2 regions of the Clostridium gelidum genome follow, and region 2 is predicted to be linked to the other one. Evidence: a T-box and tRNA genes for the amino acid it is inferred to sense, from the RefSeq annotation. Region 2 holds a T-box; the other holds one or more tRNA genes.
What was found. A T-box is a leader RNA that pairs with one kind of tRNA and senses whether it is charged. The one in region 2 lies ahead of argS (arginine--tRNA ligase), so its partner is inferred to be a tRNA-Arg.

Region 1 (11,615 bases), 1.3 Mb from region 2:
AAGGTGAATTTGAAGTATTCAAGACTGAATTTAATTTTGGAAGCTTTAGTTCGGGGGAAGCTATAACTCTAGATTTAGAATCTAAAGAAAAAATATATCTTCAAGGTAGAATTGATAGAATAGATACATTAGATTTAGATGGTGAAACCTATATTAGAATTATAGATTATAAAACAGGTGCTAAGAAGTTTGATTTAAATGAACTTTATTATGGATTGCAAATGCAATTATTAGTATATTTAGATGCACTTATTAAAAATTCTAAATATATATTAGATAAGCAAGTAAGACCTGGAGCAGTATTATATTTTAAAATAGATGATCCTATAATCAAAGGCAAGAAAGAAATGACTACAGAAGAGGTACAACAAGAAGTTTTAGATGCTTTAAAGATGAAAGGATTAATTTTAAAGGATGCTAGAGTAGCTCGTGCTATGGATAAGGATATTGAAGGATATTCATTGGTTATACCAGCTGCATTTAAAACAGATGGTGATTTTAAGGCTAATAGTGATGTAGTAACAGAAGATGAGTTTACGTTACTTAGAAAATATGTTAATAAAAAGATGATTGAATTGTGTGAGGATATGTTGAGTGGAGATATTAAGATAGAACCTACTAAACATTCAAATAGAACTCATTGTGAGTATTGTGATTTTTCAGCAATATGTCAATTTGATTCAAGTATAAAAGATAATAAATATAAAATTATAATGAAGAAACCTCAAAATGATATTTGGAATAACATAGAAAAAGAAATAAGTAATTCTAATGAAGCAAGTGATTCTTAGGAGGAATTAATACATGGGTGAGACTAAATGGACTGATGAACAATTAAGTGCAATTGAAACAAGAAATTGTAATTTATTAGTTGCAGCAGCTGCGGGTTCTGGCAAGACTGCAGTTTTAGTAGAAAGAATTATAAGGATAATTACAAATGAAGAAAATCCCGTTGATATAGATAAATTATTGGTTGTAACATTTACTAATGCAGCAGCATCTGAAATGAGAGAGAGAATAGCTAATGCAATATCAAAAGAATTAGAAATAAATCCAAATTCTAAAAATCTTCAAAAGCAACTAACATTGTTAAATAGAGCTAATATTACTACAATGCATTCATTTTGTTTAGATGTAATTAAGAATAACTTTCATAAGATTGATTTAGATCCATCTTTTAGAATTGGAGACCAAACTGAAGGTATATTAATTAAAGAAGAGGTAATAGAGGAACTTTTTGAAGATAAATATGATGAGGAAGAGATAGAATTTACTAATTTAGTTGAAGCCTTTAGTAGTTACAAGAATGATGATAATTTGAAAGATTTAGTGCTAGATTTATATAATTTTACTATGTCAGGTCCATGGCCTGAAAAATGGCTTAATGATAGTGCTGAGGCGTTTAAGATTAATACATTAGAAGAGTTAAATGAAACTAAGTGGGCTAAGATTTTAGTTAAAAGTATCAAAATTGAGGTTGAGGGATATATAAGGATGATGGAAAAAGCCATTGAGATAGTTAATCAAACTGATGGATTAGAACCTTATTTAGATAATTTTATAAGTGAGTTAAGTGAGTTAAGAAGTGTCTATGAATCTAGTAATAATGGATTAGAAGAAATGTATAAAGTATTATCATCCGTTGTGTTTAGTAGACTAAAATCTATAAAAAAAGATAAAGTTTCAGATGAAGATGCTCAAAATACTGTGAAGAAAATTAGAGATGATATTAAAAAGAAAATATCTGAACTAATAAATAGCACATTTTCAGTAACACCACAGCAAATGTTAGTTAATATTCAAGGTGCATATACCTATATAAAAAAATTAACAGAAATTGTTTTAGAATTTAGCATTAGATTTAATAAAAGAAAAAAGGAAAAGAATATATTAGATTTTAATGATTTGGAGCATTTTTGTTTGCAAATATTAATTGATTATGATGAAGATAAAAATATAATCCCATCTAAGGTTGCTGGGAACTTTAAAGAATACTTTGATGAAGTACTTGTAGATGAGTATCAAGATTCTAATAATGTACAAGAAACTATAATAAGTTTAGTATCTAGAAAAGAAAGTGATAATCCTAATGTGTTTATGGTTGGAGATGTTAAGCAAAGTATATATAGATTTAGACAAGCAAAACCTGAACTATTTATTGATAAATATAACATTTATCAATTAAATCAAGGAAATAACAGAAAAATTCAATTATATAAGAATTTCAGAAGTAGAAAAGAAGTTATTGATGGAGTAAATTATATATTTAAAGAATTAATGTCTAATATCGTTGGGGAATTAGAATATACAGATGATGAAGCATTAAATTTAGGTGCAAGCTATAAAGAGTGTAATGATGACAATGTAACTATTGGTGGTGCAATAGAGCTTAATATAGTAGATAAGAATTATGAAGTAGCAATTCAAGAGAGTTCAGGAGAATCCTTTGAAGAACAAGAAGAAATTGAGAATGTAAATTTAGAAGGTAGAATTGTTGCAAAGAGAATTAAAGAATTAATGTCACCAAATGGAGATAAGGTATTTAATGTTATAGATAAGGAAACGGGAGAATACAGACCACTAAGGTATAAGGACATAGTAATTCTCTTAAGAGCAACAAAAAACTGGTCTGAAAGCTTATTAGATGAATTAGGGGCAGAAGGAATTCCGGTATATGCAGATACAGGATCAGGATATTTTGAATCAATTGAAATTAGAACTATAATATCTCTTTTAAAAGTTATTGATAATCCAATGCAAGATGTTCCCATGATAGCAGTATTAAGATCTTCAATTATGAATTTTTCAGCAGATGAATTGAGTGATGTTAGACTTGTAAATAAAGAAAATTATTTTTATGAAAATGTAAAATGTATAAGTGAAGAAGTTTATGAAGATCAAGAAACACTATATTCAAAAGAATTAATAGATAAATGTAAGTCTTTAGTTGATTGCATTGATAAGTGGAGAAATAAATCAATTTATATGGCAATTGATGAATTTATATGGTACTTATACATGGATACAGCTTACTATGGATATGTTGGAGCTATGCCAAATGGTGTACTTAGGCAAGCTAATTTAAAGATACTTTTTCAAAGGGCAAAACAGTTTGAGAAAACGAGTTTTAAAGGTTTATTTAATTTTATAAACTTTATAAATAAGCTTACAAAATCTTCTGGAGATATGGGAAGTGCTAAAATACTCGGAGAAAATGAAGATGTAGTTAGAATTATGAGTATTCATAAAAGTAAAGGACTGGAGTTTCCAGTAGTATTCTTATGTGGAACCGGAAAGAACTTTAATTTGATGGATTTAAATAAAAATATGTTATATCATGATGAGCTAGGACTTGGACCTGATTTTGTAGACTTAGAAAAAAGGTTTAGTATTGGAACTTTAGCTAAGGAAGCAATAAAAAAGAAAATGAAGTTTGAAACATTATCAGAAGAGATGAGAATACTTTATGTTGCATGTACAAGAGCAAAGGAAAAATTAATTATAACAGGTGCAATTAATAATATTCAAAGATCTATAGAAAAATGGATGAGTTCAGCATCATTAGATCACAATATTATTTTACCTTCAGAAGTTTTAAAAGGAAGGTCATATTTAGATTGGCTCGGTATGGCACTATGCCAACATAATGATGGAATTAAACTTAGAGAGTCTATTGGTGTTTCAAATGAAATATCAAGGGATGATGATTCTAAATGGGAAATAAACTTATGGAATAAAATTGATTTAATTAATACAGTGGATTTAGAGGATATAAACACTGATGAGAAACATGAATCGAAAATTACTTATGTTGATTCAATGGACAAAACTACTATGGAAGAGGTAAATAGAAGATTATCATATAGATATCCATTAAAAGCATCAACTATTCTTAAAAGTAATATTTCAGTTTCTGATTTAAAGAGAAAAAATATTGAAGAAGATTATGAGGTTGAAGAAATTTATAAAGAAAAAGTAATAATTACCCCTAAATTTATTCAAGAAAGAAAGGGTTTAACTCCAGCTGAAAGAGGTACGGCAGTCCACTTTGTAATGAAAAAGATAGATTTAAGTAGAGTTTCATCTGTAAAAGAAATTGAAGAACAGTTACAGGAGTTATTTGATGGGGAATTCTTACTTAAAGAAGAATTAAAAGCTATTAATCCATATAAAATATTAAATTTCTTCAAATCTAATTTAGGTACAAAGATGCTTGAATTAAATGAGAGTGGTAAAAAAATATATATAGAAGTGCCATTTTATACTGAAATAAGCAGCTTAGAGATAGACAATACATTAGATGATAAATATAAGGATGAAAAGGTCAGATTGCAAGGTATAATTGACTGTTTCTTTGAATATAATGAGGATTTAATACTTTTAGATTATAAAACTGATTATGTGAAAGATGGAGATGAAGATACTCTTAAAGAAAAATATAAGAAACAATTAGATTATTATAGTGATGCAATATTTAAGATGACAGGTAAAAAGGTTAAATATAAGTATTTATATTCATTTTCTTTGGAGAAAGAAATAAAAGTTGATTAAATTAAAAAAGATATAAGAACTAAATTAAGTAATATAGAAGTACAAAATACTCAAAAAGTATTTCAATAAAAAAGAAATAAATCTAATAATATTTTATAAATTAAGATATTGATTTATTTCTTTTTTTTATAATGATATTGTTTTAAAAATATTTTATAAGAGTATATTAGCTTGTAGTACTTATTTTATGATTACTTTACTTTCTTTAGGAATATTAGTATAAATCCATTTAGCATCATCAATAGAAAGCCTAATACAGCCATGGGAAGATCTCTTATTCATTGTATAATCTAAAACAGTAGTCTTATCTTTATCAAATGGAACTGAGTGAAATAAAATATCACCAGTAATTTGAGTCCAATACTTACCACCTTGTTCATATTTATCTGAAAAAAACCAATCACCTTTTTCTTTAGTAGAGAAAGATCCAGAAGGGGTATCTTCACCAATTATTCCAGTAGAACATGGACATGTTCTAACTAATTGCCATTTATCTGGTTTACCCTTATATATATAGGTTTTTTGATTCTTTAGATTTACATTAATAAAATAAGATGTAGTACTTTCTATATTTAATGTATTGATGTTATTTGGTGATATAGTAGTTGTTAATGCACGTGATGAAGCTTCAACAATTGCAGAATTCTTATCTAAGTATTCTTGTTGTTTTGTTTTAATTTCTACTATTTTTTCTTTTACATTATTATCATCTCCTAAAATATCGTTATTGTTTGAAATTTTAGAAAGTGCTTCATTATAATAATCATTGCTAACTAAATTATCACAATAATCTAATAAGTCTTTTTTAAATCTATTCTTTGAGTTATTTAAGTACATTAATGAATCAACGTAATTTAAGTCTAAAGTAGAAACTTTTTTCAAGGAAGATATTGCTTCTAGATATTTTCCGTTGTTAAAATAATCTATACCAGTATTATAATTTTTAGTAGAATCTGCAATTGAATCTATTGAAGCAGAAATATCCTGTAATTCAACATATGATATAATATTATAACGTTGTATTTCTTTGAGCTGTATTAATGCATCTTCATTAGATATGTTTTTAGAGTTAATATCTTCTGACAAAGTTTTAATTTTAGTATTAAAATATTGAGAAATATCATTATTCATGATAAATAACTTAAATGGATTAAAATTTTGTTTAGTTAATAATAAATTATTTGCTTCTGAGAATTTATAGTTATTAAAATTTGTTTTAAAATCATCAATGAATTTATTATATCTATAACCCTCATAAATACTACTTAAGCATATAATGATAGATAATATTAATAAAAATACAATTTTATTAAATATCTTCTTATTTTTTATTTTATTATGATGAATTTTGTTTATGTTCAAAAAAATGCCTCCCAGTCAAGTAACTAATAAATTAAAGTGTACTCGAATAAACTGTAAATATATTTATCTTATATTATCAAATATAATTAAATATCAGTATTTCTTATTTTATCTATAATATTGACAATAAAAACAAATAATAAACATTAACATCTTAAATGATGCTATAAAGATAAAGAATAGTAATCTGGAGGAGAAAATGGAATATAAAACTAATTTTTTTAAAAAGGTTATGACGTCTATATACGACATAAAAATATTTTCTAAATATGCAAAAGAAGGAGTATTTAGATCAATTTCATATGCAATGTTACTTACTTTAATTTTAGTTGGAGTAAAAGATATCTCTATTGGATATAAAACTGAGAATATTGATATTATAAGTTTTGTATATATAATAAGTAGGGATTTTGGACTAGAATTTTTAAATTTATTGTTCAATTGTGCAATAGTAGTTATGATTGCATTAATTTCTACAATATTCATGAGGATGGTAGTTAAATATACTGCATTATATTCATTAACGTTATATGCAGCTACATTGCCATTAATAATTCAAACTATATTAGAATCAGTTAATCGTAATATAAGTTTTGATGTTATGTTTATAATAGGAACATTGACTTATGTTATATTAATATTAAAGTATATAAAAGACGAAATAATAAAGAATAGTAACTAAGAAAAGTATAATAATTTCTATTAATATTTTATTTCTCTATTTTATAATAAATAGTTAAAAAATTTATTATAAATTATATAAAATATTAATTAAGGCGGAGTTGTTAATTGGGAAAAAATGTGATATTATATAATGAGAGCATATGGTAAAAAAAGTAAAAACAACAATAAAAAGGGGATTTGAAAATGGTTGAGGTTGATGCTTTGAAAGACGATGAAGCAGATAAAGAAGAGATGTTAATCAGAAGGGAACTTGATAAACTATCAAAAGAAGAATTAATCAATAAATTTATTAATTTATCAGAAGCTAAAAAAACTCAAGAGGATTTTATTTTAAACATTTCTCATGACTTAAGATCACCGCTAAATATAATTTTAAGTATTTTACAATGTTATAAGAATGAATATAAAGACATGAATAAGGGGAATCAATGTCTAGAACATATGGAGAGTATAAAAAGAAATGGGTATAAGATATTGAAACTTATAAATAATCTCATAGATACTACAAAATTAGAAAAAAAACATTATAATATTAAAAGAGAGAATTTGGATATAATTAATTTGATAGAATGGAATATATCATCTATAGATAAATATGCCAAACAGAAAAACATAGCATTAGTTTTTGATACAAATGTTGAGGAGTGTACTATGGCGATAGATGCTGAGGCAATAGATAGAATAATTATGAATTTAATTTCTAATGCTATAAAGTTTTCTAAGCCTGGAAGTAGCATATATATAAATACTTGGAAGAGCATTAATCAAATAATTATTTCAGTAAGAGATGAGGGAATAGGAATACCTGAAGATGAACAAAATACTATTTTTAATAGATTCATTCAATCATCAAAAAATAAAAGACATGAGAATTCTGGAAGCGGTATAGGGTTAGATTTAGTTAAGTACTTAACCAAAGCTCATAATGGAAGTATAGAGCTTAAAAGTGAAGAAAATATTGGTTCAGAGTTTATAATTAAACTACCAATAGAAATATTAAAATATAATGAAACATCTGAAAATAAATGCTTAAATGCTCAAAGTAAAGTAGAAGTACTTGAATTAGAGTTTTCAGATATTTATCTTTAATGAACGAAGAGATATATTATAAAATAGGTTATCTAAGAATAAGCAAATAAATTTTATTTTTAGATAACCAGTTCAATATACAAACAATATTCAAATAAATAGTAGAATTAAATTTCATAAAATTAGAATTATAAGTTATTATAAACTTGATTATTATCATAGCTTGTGATAATATAATTTTGTTGTTTGAAATTAGTATGGAGCGTTAGTTAAACGGATATAACCTACCGCTACGGACGGTAAATTGATGGTTCGATTCCTTCACGCTCTACCAAATCAATAAAAAGAATGGCTTAACCCTTATGGTTAAACCATTCTTTTTATTATATAATTTTAGTACCAATACTTTCACCAAGTTGAACTTTACATTCAAAGCCTAAATTAGATTGTTCTAGAATATCGGTATCTATTTTCACACAATCTTTTTCAAAAAATAATATTGTGGTTGATCCTCCAAATTTAAAATAACCTTTTTCATCACCTTTATTTACACGAGTATTAGGTGAATAACTTTGAAGGATTGAACCAACACAAGTAGCGCCAACTTCTATATGCAACACATCTTTAAAGTTATCTGATTTAAATAATGACCATTCTCTTTTATTTTCACAAAAAAGTTTAGGAATACTCTTTAGTGCTATTGGGTTTACAGAATAGTAATAGCCTTTAATAAAGTGATTTTTACAAGGGGTTCCTGAATCCACAAAGTGAAATCTATGGTAGTCAGTAGGGCATAGTCTTAATATAAGACATACTCCATTCTTATATTTATCAGCAACTGTATTATCATTTATTAATTCCCTTAAACTATAAGTTAAGCCTTTAATTTGAACTATGTTATCTAAATCAATATTTTCATAAGTAGTAATTCTTCCATCACCAGGAGAAATTAAAATATTTTCATCTTTATTTAGTGGTCTGGCTTCAGGGGTTAATTCTCTTATAAAAAAATCATTAAAAGAATTAAATTCATGGGCTTTTTTCTTTGCCATAGTCATATCAACATTAAAACTTTCTATAAATGATGAGATTTTATTTGAACTTAATTTTGTATCGCAATACATTCCATATATCTTAGAAAATAGTTTCTTTTTAGCAAAAAGTTCAGTAATATTTTTTCCAAGTGGAGATTCATATGTCCATTCAATGTACTTTTTCCCAGCAATAAGTTCTTCTTCATAAGTTTTAGTAGTTCTATTATATATTTGAATCATAAATATAATTGTCAAAACCTTATAAAACATATAGATAGAAATTCTACCAAGTTTTATAATGTTACATTATGACAATAACCTCCATTCCTTATTTTGAATATGCTTATATAAATTATGTGTAACAGACACAATTTAGCTTTATTATTTTTACACTTTAATATTAATTTTATCACACATAATACCAAATTGAAAAGTATGTTAAATTTAATAAATATATTGCTAAATAATAAAAAGCATTAAACTGTAGAATTATGGTTTAATAATGATCTAAATGATATAATATTATCAATATAGTAATGCTAAGATTATGATGGGGAAACGAGGAGACGTATTATGAATAAAACAAAGAGCTTAATATTTGAATCTGCGATAAAAACATTTTCTGAATCTGGATATAGAGGAGCTACAATGGATGATATAGCTTCAAATGCAGGTCTTGCAAAGGGAACATTGTATTATAATTTTGCAAGTAAAGAAGAAATATTTAATTTTATCGTTGAAGAAGGACTTCAAATATTACAAAATCAAGTTATTGAGGTTCAATATATGGATATGGAACCAATTCAAAAATTGATAAAAATATGCAGAATACAATTAACTTTCCTTTATGGATATACAAATTTTTTCAAGGTAGTAATGAGTCAACTATGGGGAACTGAAAATAGACAAACTGAATTACGTGAAAAAATAAGAAAATATATAAATGAAATTGAAATTAATATAAAAGCTGCAATGGAAAATGGTCAAATTGAAAAGGGTGATACGGAACTTATAGCATTTCAATTTTTTGGATCACTATGTTCATCTGCAATATATGAATCAATTCATATTGAAGAAATAAGTTTAGAAAATATTATAGATAGTACAATAAGATTTACACTAAAGGGATTAGGAATACATATTGAAGTAGCTAATTAGCAATTATAAAAAAACGCCCTTTCAAAAGATTTTAATAATCATTTTGAAAGGGCGTTTTTCAAAAAAGTCTATTTATTAGAATTAGAAAACTCTAAGTATTCATCAAATGACATAGTTTTATCAACTATAGAACCATCATCTTTAATATCTATAACTCTAGTTGCTATAGTTTGGATGAATTGGTGGTCATGAGAAGCAAATAGTAGGTTACTACTATAATCTTTTAAACCATTATTTACAGCTGTTATTGATTCAAGGTCAAGATGGTTAGTCGGTTGATCTAACATTAATACATTAGCATTAGAAAGCATCATTCTAGATAACATACATCTAACCTTTTCTCCTCCTGATAATACATTAGCTTCTTTTAGTGCTTCTTCTCCAGAGAATAACATTCTGCCTAAGAAACCTCTAATATAGCTTTCAGATTTTTCTTCTGAATATTGTCTAAGCCAATCTACTAAAGAAAGGTTACAATCATCAAAGAATTTTGAATTATCATTTGGGAAGTAAGAATTAGTAATAGTTATTCCCCATTTGAATTCGCCACTATCTGGATCCATTTCCCCAGCTAATATTTTAAATAATGTGGATACAGCTATTTCATTACCAATGAGAGCAATCTTATCTTCTTTATTAACCATGAAATTTATATTGTCTAATATTTTAACGCCATCAATAGTTTTAGATAAATCAGTAACTGATAAAATATCATTACCAACTTCTCTTTCAGGTTTAAATCCTACAAAAGGATATTTTCTGCTTGATGGTTGTATATCATCTAAAGTAATTTTATCTAATAATTTTTTACGAGATGTTGCTTGTTTAGATTTAGAAGCATTAGCACTAAATCTTGCAATGAAGTCTTGCAAATCTTTAATTTTTTCTTCCTTTTTCTTGTTTTGATCTTTTGATAATTGAAAAGCTAATTGACTTGATTCATACCAGAAATCATAGTTACCAACATAAATCTTAATCTTTGCAAAATCAACATCAGCCATTTGAGTACAAACTGAATTTAAGAAATGTCTATCATGGGATACAACTATAACAGTTCCATCAAAATTACCCAAGAAGTCTTCTAACCAGTTTACAGCTTTTAAATCTAAGCCGTTAGTAGGTTCATCTAGAATTAAGATTCCAGGATTTCCGAATAGAGCTTGAGCTAAAAGAACTTTAACTTTTTCTCCACCAGTTAATTCTGATACATTTTTTAAATGAAGATCTGTTCCTATTCCTAATCCTTGTAGAACAGAAGAAGCTTCAGATTCTGCTTCCCAACCATTAAGTTCAGCAAATTCACCTTCTAATTCAGAAGCTTTAATTCCATCAGCATCAGAAAAATTAGGTTTTGCATATATTTCGTCTTTTTCTTTCATGATTTCATATAGTCTTTCGTTACCCATTATTACAGTTTCTAAAACTTGAAAACCATCATATTTATTATGTTCTTGTTTTAATACTGACATTCTTAAATTAGCAGCAATTGAAACTTCACCAGTATTAGGTTCTATTTCTCCAGACAGTATTTTAAGGAATGTACTCTTTCCAGCACCATTGGCACCAATAACTCCATAGCAATTACCAGGAGTGAATTTAAGGTTGACATCTTCAAAAAGTTTACGTCCACCAAATCTAAGACTAACATTTGATACGTTTATCAATCTATTTCTACCTCATTTCTTAGTATTATAATTATTATACAATGCACAATGTACATTATAAGTAGTTTCTTTTCATGTTGATTATTATATCATACAATTAATACATTTTAAATTTTAAAAATTGTTAAATATG
Region 2 (11,615 bases):
CAATTGCAGCACTTACTACTAATTCCTTATGTGAAAGTCCATTAATGTTTGAATGAAGTATTACATAAAATGAATGAATATTATGGTGATAATAATCAACTGATATACCTGAATTATTTAATAAAGCAGCAGTCTTTAAGGCATTATCATATGAAGTTCCAAGTCTATGTAATGACTTTAAATTGTTGAAAAGTTTGTAAGTCATATTAAATACACGATAAGCATGCTCCTTATTAATATGTAGGTAATCAATTATACCATTTAAGTTATAATCTAATATGTCTTTAATAGGACCATAATTATTTTCAATATAAGAAAATATAAATCCTTCTCTAAGTCCCCTGCCTGAAATTATTATATCTTCACAATTAACAGTTTTGATTATAGTATCAAATATTGTTAAGCCACCAACTATTAAGTCTGCTCTTTCAGGTGATAATGCTTCAACCTTTATTCTTTGATTATAATCATTACACTTTAATGAGTTATAAATTTGATGTACATCTTGAGAAATAAGTCTATAGTTATGAAGGATATCGAAAGGATATCTTTTTTTAGCTCTATCGATTTTACAGATAGCTCTAGCAGTCCCTCCCACAGCAATGATAGAATCATAGGTATATTTATGAAGCCAATCGATCTCATCTAAAGCAGTTTGAACAACTAAAATAGAATTTTTTAAATCATCATAAAGAATTCTATCATCTAAATGATACTCATAAGTATGACTTAAGCTTCCGAATGGAAGTGTAACACTATTTTCAATCTGTCCATCTTTTAGAGCAGTTAGATGAGTACAGGCACCACATATATCTACAATTAAAGAATTGGAGGTATAAATGCTTTTTGTTACGCCTAAATAAGTACAATTTATTTCATCTTCATCAGATAACAAAGTTACATCTATATCAAATTCTCTCTTTATTAGGTTAATAAAATACTCATAATTGCTAGCCTTATTTAATGTAGAAGTAGAAACGGCAATTGTATCTTTAACATATGAAATTTTACACAATGATTTAAAGGAACGAAAATTTGATAATGTATCATTGATTTTTTGCTCTGATATTTTATCACTGTTAATTAAATCTTGAGCTAATTTTATATCACTACTAGACTCATCTATTATTTTGTAATAACCAGAATCAAGTACATTCATTAATGTAAATTTAACTGAATTAGCACCAATATAAATAACACCTATTTTATTCATTTTAAAACTCCTCATATAATGATTTTTCAATGTGGCTAAAATAATTAGCAAATATTTTGTAAAAATAACGTTTAATTTATAACATTTTAATATATAAACATATTAATTATACATTATTTGAATAATATTTTATATGAACAAGAGTACAAAATCGGAAAATAATTGAGTTGACAAAATTTCATACAATTTGTATAATTTAATAACATTAATATTGAAATATTCGGAGAAAAGGAGAGTATTTTAATTGATTCCTTAAGCGAATAGGAGATAGTGAAAGCCCTGTGGATAGATTAAAAGAAGAGAACCTTGGAGAAATCACCTGAAATGAGTAGGGATGATCGCAATTAAACTTTGCGTTAAAAGTTAAGGGGTATTTTATTTAGGAACATATAAAAAATAACAAGTCATATGTCTTGTATAAAATGCAATTAGAGTGGTACCGCGGATAATCCGTCTCTTTATTATTAATAAGAGACGGTTTTTTTATGTGTCTGAAATTACTGAATGAAATTGACGATTGTTAATTAAATAGTGGCGTAGCCACAATTGTTAACTGTTAACTAAATTAGAGGAGGATATTTATGGATTATAAAGTTAAAGTTGCAGAACTAATAAAAGCACATGTGGATTTAGATATTGAATCTATAGAAAAATCAATTGAAATACCACCAAAGCCAGAAATGGGGGATTATGCTTTTCCATGTTTTCAATTATCAAAGGTTATGAGAAAAGCTCCTAACATGATAGCAGAGGAATTAAAAAAATCTATGTGTATTGATGGATTTGAAAGAATTGAAAGCCTTGGACCATATGTTAATTTCTTTGTAGATAAAGGCGTATTTGCAGAAAATGCAATTAAGAAGATTTTAGAAGATGGTGATAACTATGGAGCATCAAATATAGGAAACGGAAAAACTGTATGTGTGGAATACTCTTCACCTAATATAGCAAAGCCTTTCCATGTTGGTCATTTATTTACTACAGCTATAGGAAATGCTTTATATAAGATGTTTCAAAAAGAAGGATATAATACTGTAGGATTAAATCATTTAGGAGATTGGGGAACTCAATTTGGTAAGCTTATATCAGCTTATGACAGATGGGTAGATGAAGATGCATTAGAAAAGGCCCCTATTGATGAATTACTTAGAATATATGTTAAATTCCATGAAGAAGCTGAAAAAGATCCTACTTTAGATGATGAAGCAAGAGCAAACTTTAAAGCATTAGAAACAGGCGATGAAAAAGCTACAGCTCTTTGGACTAGATTTAGAGATTTAAGTTTAAAGGAATTTGAAAGAGTTTATGATATTTTAGGTGTTAAATTTGATTCATTAGCTGGAGAAGCATTTTATAATGATAAAATGGATGTAGTTGTTAATGAATTAAAAGAAAAAAAATTACTTGTTGAAAGTAATGGGGCACAAGTTGTAATGCTTGATGATTATAATATGCCACCATGTATAGTACTTAAAGGTGATGGTGCATCAATATATGCAACAAGAGATTTAGCAGCTGCTATGTATAGAAAGAAAACTTATGATTTCCATAAATGTGTGTATGTAGTTGGAAGCCCACAAGCGCTACATTTCAAGCAAGTATTTAAGGTGTTAGAACTTGCAGGGCATGAATGGTCAAAAGACTGTGTGCATGTAGGCTTTGGATTAGTTAAGTTTGCAGATAGAAAGCTTTCAACTAGAAATGGATCAATTGTTTTACTTGACGATTTACTTCGCGAAGCTGTTGAAAAGACAATGGAAGTTATAAATGAAAAGAATCCAGAACTTGAAAATAAAGAAGAAGTCGCAAAGAAAATTGGTGTTGGAGCAGTAATTTTCACTTATCTTAAAAATTCAAGAGAAAAAGATATTGTTTTTGATTGGAAGGAAATTTTATCTTTTGATGGAGAAACAGGTCCGTATGTACAATATTCATATGCTAGAGGAAATAGTATATTAAATAAAGGTAATGAATGCAAAGGAACTGTTGATTATAGTAAATTATCTTCAAAAGAAGAATTTGAATTAGTTAAAAGCATGGCTAATTTTAATAATGCAATAACTTATGCATTAGAAAAGCTAGAACCATCAATATTAACTAGATATGTAATTGAAGTAGCAAAAGGATTTAATAAATTCTATAATGCACATTCAGTATTAAACTTAGAAGATGAAGATTTAAAAGCTACTAGATTAAATTTAGTTAAAGCAACTCTTCAAGTATTAAAAAATGGATTAGAACTACTTGGAATAGATGTAGTAGAACAAATGTAAAAATTCAACTAAAACATAGTTGTGGAAATGTAAATAGAGGAAAAGCTCTCAGCACAGAGTTTTTTCTCTATTTTTGCGTACTCAGCATGGAAGCACTTGGAGGTGGAAGTCCAGCGTAGACTTATAGTGTTAACCAGTAGATTTGTATTAAAAATTTGATTAAGTTTTTATTTAGGTGTAGACTAATATAGTTAGCTTTCTAATTGTTTCTATTCTAATTAAAAGGAGGGGATAAATATGAATCAAGGACTTCACTACATAATACGGCTTTGTCAAACTCTTTGTAACAAAAAAATATTGAAGAAAACGAGTATATTAGGATTGTCACCAGGTCAACCTAAAATTTTGGAATTTCTTTTTGATCACAATGGTTGTGAGCAAAAAGAAATTGCAAAAGCTTGTGAAATTGAGCCAGCTACAGTCACTCATTTACTAGTCAGAATGGAGGAAACTCATCTGATTGAACGGAAACAGCTAAATGGAAATCGACGCTCCTGGCATGTTTTTTTAACAATGGAAGGAGAAAGAGTAAACAAAAAAGTCTTTAAAATCTTTGATGAAGTAAGAAAAGAAGCCTTTGAGGGCTTTTCAGCAGAGGAACAAGTAGAGACGTTTCGTCTACTTACAAAGATGTTTGACAATTTGTCAAAATAGAAACAGAACATATGAAAAAAGGTAAGGAGAGTGAAACTTTATAATGTCAATTCGTGAAACAATAAAACGTTATTTGTTTTTTATTTTTGGTCTATTTTTAATGGCAGTTGGGGTTGCGTTATCAACGCGATCTAATTTAGGAACATCGCCTATTTCAGCTGTGCCGTATGTATTAAGTTTGGGATTGCCTATGACGATTGGGCAATTTACTTTTTTTATGAACTTATTATTTATTGCTTTTCAAATTCTCTTACTAAGAAAACAATTTAAGTGGATTCAGTTGCTTCAAATTGTCGTAGCTGTTATATTTGGTTTTTTTACCGATTTTACCATGGGGTTATTTTCATGGATAAATGTGACAAGCTATCCTGCTCAACTAGGATTATTTACATTAAGTTGTTTAGTTCTTGCGCTTGGAGTAAGTATGGAAGTTACTGCTGATGTTGTCATGATGGCTGGTGAAGGAGTCGTTAGTGCCATCTCAATCGTTACGAAGAAGGGTTTTGGAAAATTAAAAGTATCTTTTGATTCTACACTTGTGGTCTGCAGTTGTATTTTTTCATTTATTCTGTTTCATAAACTAAATGGGGTAAGAGAAGGAACAATTTTAGCAGCTTTGTTGGTAGGAACTATGGTCCGCTTTATAAATAAACGTTTGTCTTTTATGGACAACGTATTTAAGGGTGAACTTATAATTGCGAATGAAAATAAAAATGAAATTGTAGAGGCTGTTGAAAAAACTCATCCACGCATAGTGGTTACGATTAGTCGTGAATATGGTAGTGGAGGGCTTGAAATCGCTCGAAAAATAGCAGACGATTTAGGTATTTCTTTCTACGATGAACAATTAGTAAAAGTGGCTACTGAAGAAACAGGGTTTTCTGAAGAATTTATTGTAGAAAATGACCAATCCATATATAACCTGCTATTAAATGAAATATCAGCTCAAGGATATGCCTTTTCTAAAAAGGAAAAGGCACCTTTAGACGCTATTTATGAAGTAAACAAGAAAGCCATTATGAAACTAGCAAATACAGAATCTTGCGTTATTATGGGACATTGTTCAGATTCAATTCTAACTGGTTTCCCTGGTAGCTTCCATGTGTTTATTCATGCTGATAAAGCAAGTCGAATGAAGCGTATTCAATATGAATATGGAATATTAGAAAAAGATGTCGAAGAAACGCTACACAAAAAAGATAAAGCAAGAGAAACTTATTATCAAATATATGCTAAACGTAAATGGGGACACATTAAGAATTATGATTTAACTATTAATAGTGCGACCTTTGGGATAGAGAAAACTATTGAATTAATCGAGGACGCAATTAAGGCACAATCAAATAAATAACAAGTCCATTTGCCATCCTATTTTCCATCATCCTACGTCGGTAAATTGACCTAATAGGCTTGCTATGAGGGCAATTTACCTCCTTGCCTGATAAAAAATATCCATGGCAACATTGAACTTGGTATTTATTCTCATGTGACTAAAGGAAAATAAGCTTAATAAAGTGAAGATAGTAGTTAGGGGTATAAATCAGAAAAACTGATTTATACCCCTATTTTGATGTAAGCCTAGTAAATAGATATATATTAATCGGTGAAAGTTCGTAATATGGTGTATAGTGCCAACCATTTAATTTATATAAAAGATATATTAATTTTTATAAATCAAATTGCCGTATGCAGAATTGCACGTTCGATTGCGTCAGTATATGTAGTCTTATTAAATTAGGAAATTATAATATTTAGAAATATATAATATTAAAAAAATAAATATATGATATAATTATGGCATCGTTGAAAAGTTTTAGGAATATGAAAAAAATACCAAGTGAAATATAATAGCATAAAAACTTGTTATTTTTTTGAATGTTTATTAACAGAAGGGATTTGAAATAGATTGTTTATAAATAACAACATTAAATATAGAGATATATTAATATTTGCACTAATAGGGGTAATGGGCTATAAACTTATAGATAATTATGATTATTTCTTTGATATAGGTAAGAAAATTTTATCTATTATGACTCCGTTTATATATGCTATGATTTGTGCTTATGTATTAAACCCAGTAGTAAGTTTTTTTGAAAGAAATTTTAAACTAAAGAGAGCAGTAGCAATAGCAATTACTTATTTTATAATTATATCATTAGTATTTATAATACTATTTTTCACTATACCAAGTATAATAGATAGTATATTAAATATAACTAAAGAAATGCCAACTTATGTAGAAGTCGTACAAAAATGGATTAATGCTATTCTTCAAAATGGAAGAATAAAAGGATTGATTATACAAGCAGGACTTTTAGATAAATTTCAAGAAATGTCTAGTCAAATAGGAAATGTAACAATAGGATTGTTGCAAAGTTTGGTTATGTACTTATTATCATTTACATCAAATTTACTAAATGTGATTTTAGGATTCTTAGTTTCAGTTTATGTTTTAGCAGACAAAGAAAAAATCGCAAAAGGTGCTAGAACTATTACATATATGATTCTTAAGGAAGAAAAAGGAACAAAATTAATAACTTTCATTAGAACGTATAACAAAATGATAGGAGTTTATATTGGAATAAAAGCAATTGATTCTGCAATAATAGGAATGATAGCACTTGTCGGTTTACTAATTGTTGGAGAACCGTATGCACCATTGATTGCATTGATTACGGGTGTGACTAATATGATTCCTTATTTTGGACCACTTATCGGTGAACTTATTGGCGTTATAGTTGCAATTTTTATTTCTCCTATTAAGGCTTTGATAGTATTTATACTTCTACTTTGCATTCACACATTTGATGCATGGTATCTTGATCCTAAGCTCATAGGAAAAAAGGTTGGAGTTAGCCCTTTTGGAATTGTTTTAGGAGTAACTATTGGAGGAGGATTTTGGGGACCCGTTGGAATGTTATTAGGATCACCTACAATGGCGACAATAAAAATATATTATGAAAAGTTTTTATTAAAATTTAAGGAAAATAACCCTAAACTAGTTAAAGAGGAGAAGCTTGATGATTTGAATGAGTAAAGTATAAAAGGATATTTAGTAATATGGAGGAAACATGAGACGGAATGAAATTGATTGGATTAGAAATATTTGTGTATTATTGCTATTTGTATTTCATACAGCATCTATATTTACATATTATGAACCTTGGTATATTTGGTCTAATAGTAAAAGCTGGTTAGCTACAATGATTTTCATAGTATGTATTCCTTGGCATATGCCTGTATTATTTTTTTTAGCCGGAGCATCCACAAGATTCTCCTTGGGTAGCAGGAGTGAAAAAATATATATTTGGGAAAGAGTAAAAAAACTTCTAATTCCATTTATACTTGGAATGTTAATTTTAGTTCCACCTCAAGGATATTTCGCACGTGCAAGTAGGGGAAAACCTGTAGGAAATTATTTCGAACAATGGAAGTATTTTTGGACTACTATTTCAGATATACCTTATGATGGGGGATTTGGACCTGCTCATTTATGGTTTATATTGTACCTATTTATTATTTCAATAATTGGGTTATTTATTATTAGGAGCTTTAAAAAACAAGGAATGAAAAAGTTTTTATTAAAACTTAAGGATATATTGACTAGTAGATATTCTTTAATTTTCACAGTAGTACTTTTATTTATTGCCGATATGATTCCACTTGCAATTGCAGAAAAGAATATACTAATATTCTTGATAGTATTTTTAATGGGATATATTGTTTATGGTGATAATGATTATTTAGAATATATAGATAAAAATAAAAAGAAGAGTTTAATTATAACAGTAATCTTTTTTGTACTGTACATAAGTATAATTTTACCTTACTATAATTTAGGAAATAGTGATGACAAGGGTTTGAAAGTTCTATTATCTATAACAAGAAATGGTGCGATGATAACTAATATTGTAACTATTATTGGATATGGAACGAAATATTTAACTAGTAGAGGAAAATTACTTGATTATTTAAACAAAGCTTGTTTTCCAGTATACATATTACATCAACCCGTAATCGTTATAATTGCATATTATTTGCTTGAGTACAGTACGTTACCTATGTATTTATCAATTTTAATAATACTCGGAAGTTCAGTTCCTATAACTTTTGGAATCTATGAAATATTTAGGCGAATAAAAATAACGAAATATTTAATTGGAGTTAAGTAACGTATCAAAAATAATTTTAATTTACATAATAATATATTCTTAGGGGGTTTGAGAATAATGATAATAAATTCAGCAACAAGTATTTATTTTTCACCAACAGGAACTACAAAGAAGATTATTGATCAAATTATAAAGGGGATGGGATTAGAGAAAGTTAACTTAGTTGATTTAACGTTACCTAAAATTCGAGAATCTGTTCTTAATGAAATTAATGAGGATATTGTTTTAATTGGAGTACCAGTGTATGAGGATAAGGTCCCTGAAATATTATTAGAGTTTTTAAATAATTTAAAGGGGAATAATAAACCAGTTATTTTAGTTTGTGTTTATGGAAATATTACAGATGGAATAACGTTGAATGAATTATATGAAATAACCGAAAATAATGGATTTAAAGTAATTGCAGCAGGTTCATTTATTGGGGAACATTCATTTTCTACAAAAAAATTACCTGTAGCTGAAGGGCGTCCAAATTATGAGGATTTAAGTAGAGCAGAGATATTTGGAGCTGAAATAGTAGAAAAACTAAAAAGAATAAACGAAATTAGTGACATTCACATAAAGATCCCAGAAGGTAAGATTGAATTAATGGCTAAGGTTGTATCTAAAAATAGTGCTAGGATGTTTACAAAACAACCTATGGTGGATAAAAGCATTTGTAATGATTGTGGAGTATGCGTATATTTTTGTCCAATGGCGGCGATTAATCAAGATACATTAGATATAAATGAAGATAAATGTATTAGATGTTTTGCTTGTGTTAAGAGATGTCCTAAAAAAGCTAGAGAAATTATTTATAAGAAAAAATTATTAGTAACCAACGTATTAAGATTTAAAAGTAGAATAAAAAGAGACGTGAAAACTTATTTATAAAACAGAATTAAAAATATAAGGAGAATTTTAATGGGAGAATTTTTTAATTTAATAAATAATCGTCAGAGCTGTAGAAAATATTTAGATAAACCTGTTGAAAAGGAAAAATTAATTAAATGTATTGAAGCGGCAAGGGTAGCACCATCTGCATGCAACAGTCAACCATGGCATTTTGTTGTTGTAAATAATAAAGAAATAGCATCAAAGGTTGCAATGTGCGTGCAAGATAAGGTTATGAATAAGTTTACCAGTGAATGTCAATCATTTATTATTGTTGTTGAGGAAAATGGCAATTTGACCTCACGTGCAGGTGCGTTAATGAAGCAACAGGATTATAGGTCTGTTGATCTTGGAATTGCTACAGAGCATATATGCCTCTCTGCAACACAGCAGGATTTGGGAACTTGTATATTAGGATGGTTTAATGAAAAGGAGCTTAAAAAGCTTTTAAATATTAATAAATTGAAAAGAATTAGGTTAGTAGTAGCCATAGGATATCCAGAAACTAATGAGATAAGACAGAAAACAAGAAAAAGTGTAAATGAAATTTCAACTTTTATGGAATGAGAAACATAAAACAAAACAAAATACTGATTTGTATTTTTTTATGTGTATAACCATGGATAACTAAAAAGCACTATCGATATAATTATATTTTGATAGTGTTTTAATTATGTCAACCATCTTTAATTTGTTACTTTAAAACGATTAATTTAATTTTATCCGATAGCTAGCATCCGTAACACTCCAACTTCTTCAAGTGGGAGATAACGGATGCACGCTCCTGGATTAGTTCAACTAAATTCAGCTGGAGTATAAAACTCCACCTGAAAAGTTTCACTTTATGTATAAGTATGACTTGAGAATTAAATATATATATTGTGTTCAAGCTTTTCTGAATTGAAAAAATAAAGTATAATAAATAAGTAAAAAAGGATGTGGTAAAATGTCAAATATAGGAGCGTTCTTTGATTTGGATGGAACGTTATATAGAGAAGGGTTAATAACAGAAGTATTTAAAAAAATGGTTAAATACGAGATTATAGGAGAAGAAAGATGGTATAATGATGTAAGACCACATTTTATGAAATGGGATAAAAGGCAAGGTGATTATGATAATTACCTTTTAAAGATGATAGATATATATATTGAATCCATTAAAGGATTGCAAAAATATCAAATGGACTATATAGCACAAAAAGTAGTGGAGCAAAAAGGGGATAGAGTATATACTTTCACAAGAGATAGAATAAAGTGGCATCAAGCTAATAACCATACTTTAATAATAATATCAGGCTCACCTTCAGAACTTGTAGGTGAAATGGCTAAAAAATATGGATTTACAGATTACATAGGTGCTAGATATATTATAAATAATGAAGGGGTATATACAGGAGATGTTATTCCAATGTGGGATAGTAAAAGTAAAGCTAAGGCAATAAATGATTTTGTTAAAAAGTATAATATAGATTTAAATGAAAGCTATGCTTATGGAGATACAGCGGGAGATTATACTATGTTTAAAAATGTAAAACACCCTTATTGTATGAATCCAACTAAAGAACTTTTGCAAAAAGTGTTAAAAGATAGGGAATTAATAAAAAAAGTTAATGTTGTAGTTGAAAGAAAGGATGTAATATATAATTTGGATATTGAAGATATACAATTCTTATAGGAAAGAGTGATACTGTGATTATTCGTGAAAATAAGATCAACGTAGAAGAGTTTGAGAATGAATTTATGATGAAGTCTCAAGAGGGAGAGTATAATCCAGAAGAAATTATCTTCTTTGATCTTGAGCATTATGTTTATAAAAAACCTAAATGCATTGGAGTTTTTGGTGCATGTGAATATGACAATAAAAATAAGAATATATTGGTTACTCAATATATGATTGAAGATAGAGATGAAGCCTTAAATATATTATATCTTGCAAAAGAGTATTTCATAAGAATGAAGAAAAAAGGTAAAAAAACAATAGTTACGTTTTCTGGGAATAATGATTTTACAGTTATTAATTATCTTTTTAAGGAAAATGGTATAGACTACAATTTTACTGAAGAATTTGATTCCATTGATATTCAAAAGGAATATGAAAAAGAGAAAAAGGTATCCACAGGACTTAAAAAATTAGAAAAGGTATTTGGCATTGAAAGAGAAAGTGAGGTTATTAGTGGATCTAATTTAGCTAAAACTTTTCACAAAGTTATGAAAGATAAAAGTTATTTTAAAAGAATGCCAGAAGAAAAGATAGAAAAAATTCTTCTTTATAATGAACAAGATGTTATAAATCTATATTATATATATGTAAATTGGAAAAAATATATATTTGAAGATGTGATAGAAGAAAACTATTTTGAAGAAGATATAGAAGAAGATGTTAATGTGAATGAAGATGAAGTAAGCAATGGTTTGTAAATTAAAAAT

Region 1: it has a tRNA-Arg gene. The T-box ahead of argS (arginine--tRNA ligase) is inferred to sense a tRNA for this amino acid. The anticodon was not compared.

What each region holds. Positions count from the first base shown of each region.
Region 1 covers NZ_AP024849.1:21,368-32,982, forward strand. Annotated here, with positions in the region: gene addB (helicase-exonuclease AddAB subunit AddB) at 1-791, shown strand, start outside; gene addA (helicase-exonuclease AddAB subunit AddA) at 805-4,551, shown strand; gene psyc5s11_RS00115 (L,D-transpeptidase) at 4,732-5,913, opposite strand; gene psyc5s11_RS00120 (DUF1189 family protein) at 6,113-6,595, shown strand; gene psyc5s11_RS00125 (sensor histidine kinase) at 6,781-7,686, shown strand; tRNA gene psyc5s11_RS00130 (tRNA-Arg) at 7,886-7,960, shown strand; gene psyc5s11_RS00135 (phosphatidylserine decarboxylase) at 8,010-8,900, opposite strand; gene psyc5s11_RS00140 (TetR/AcrR family transcriptional regulator) at 9,234-9,818, shown strand; gene psyc5s11_RS00145 (ABC-F family ATP-binding cassette domain-containing protein) at 9,887-11,482, opposite strand.
Region 2 covers NZ_AP024849.1:4,766,932-4,778,546, reverse strand. Annotated here, with positions in the region: gene psyc5s11_RS21980 (Ppx/GppA phosphatase family protein) at 1-1,213, opposite strand, end outside; T-box leader at 1,428-1,674, shown strand; gene argS (arginine--tRNA ligase) at 1,795-3,486, shown strand; gene psyc5s11_RS21970 (MarR family winged helix-turn-helix transcriptional regulator) at 3,724-4,140, shown strand; gene psyc5s11_RS21965 (cytidylate kinase family protein) at 4,184-5,491, shown strand; gene psyc5s11_RS21960 (AI-2E family transporter) at 6,047-7,180, shown strand; gene psyc5s11_RS21955 (acyltransferase family protein) at 7,215-8,315, shown strand; gene psyc5s11_RS21950 (EFR1 family ferrodoxin) at 8,373-9,188, shown strand; gene psyc5s11_RS21945 (nitroreductase family protein) at 9,219-9,755, shown strand; gene psyc5s11_RS21940 (HAD-IB family hydrolase) at 10,135-10,863, shown strand; gene psyc5s11_RS21935 (ribonuclease H-like domain-containing protein) at 10,878-11,606, shown strand.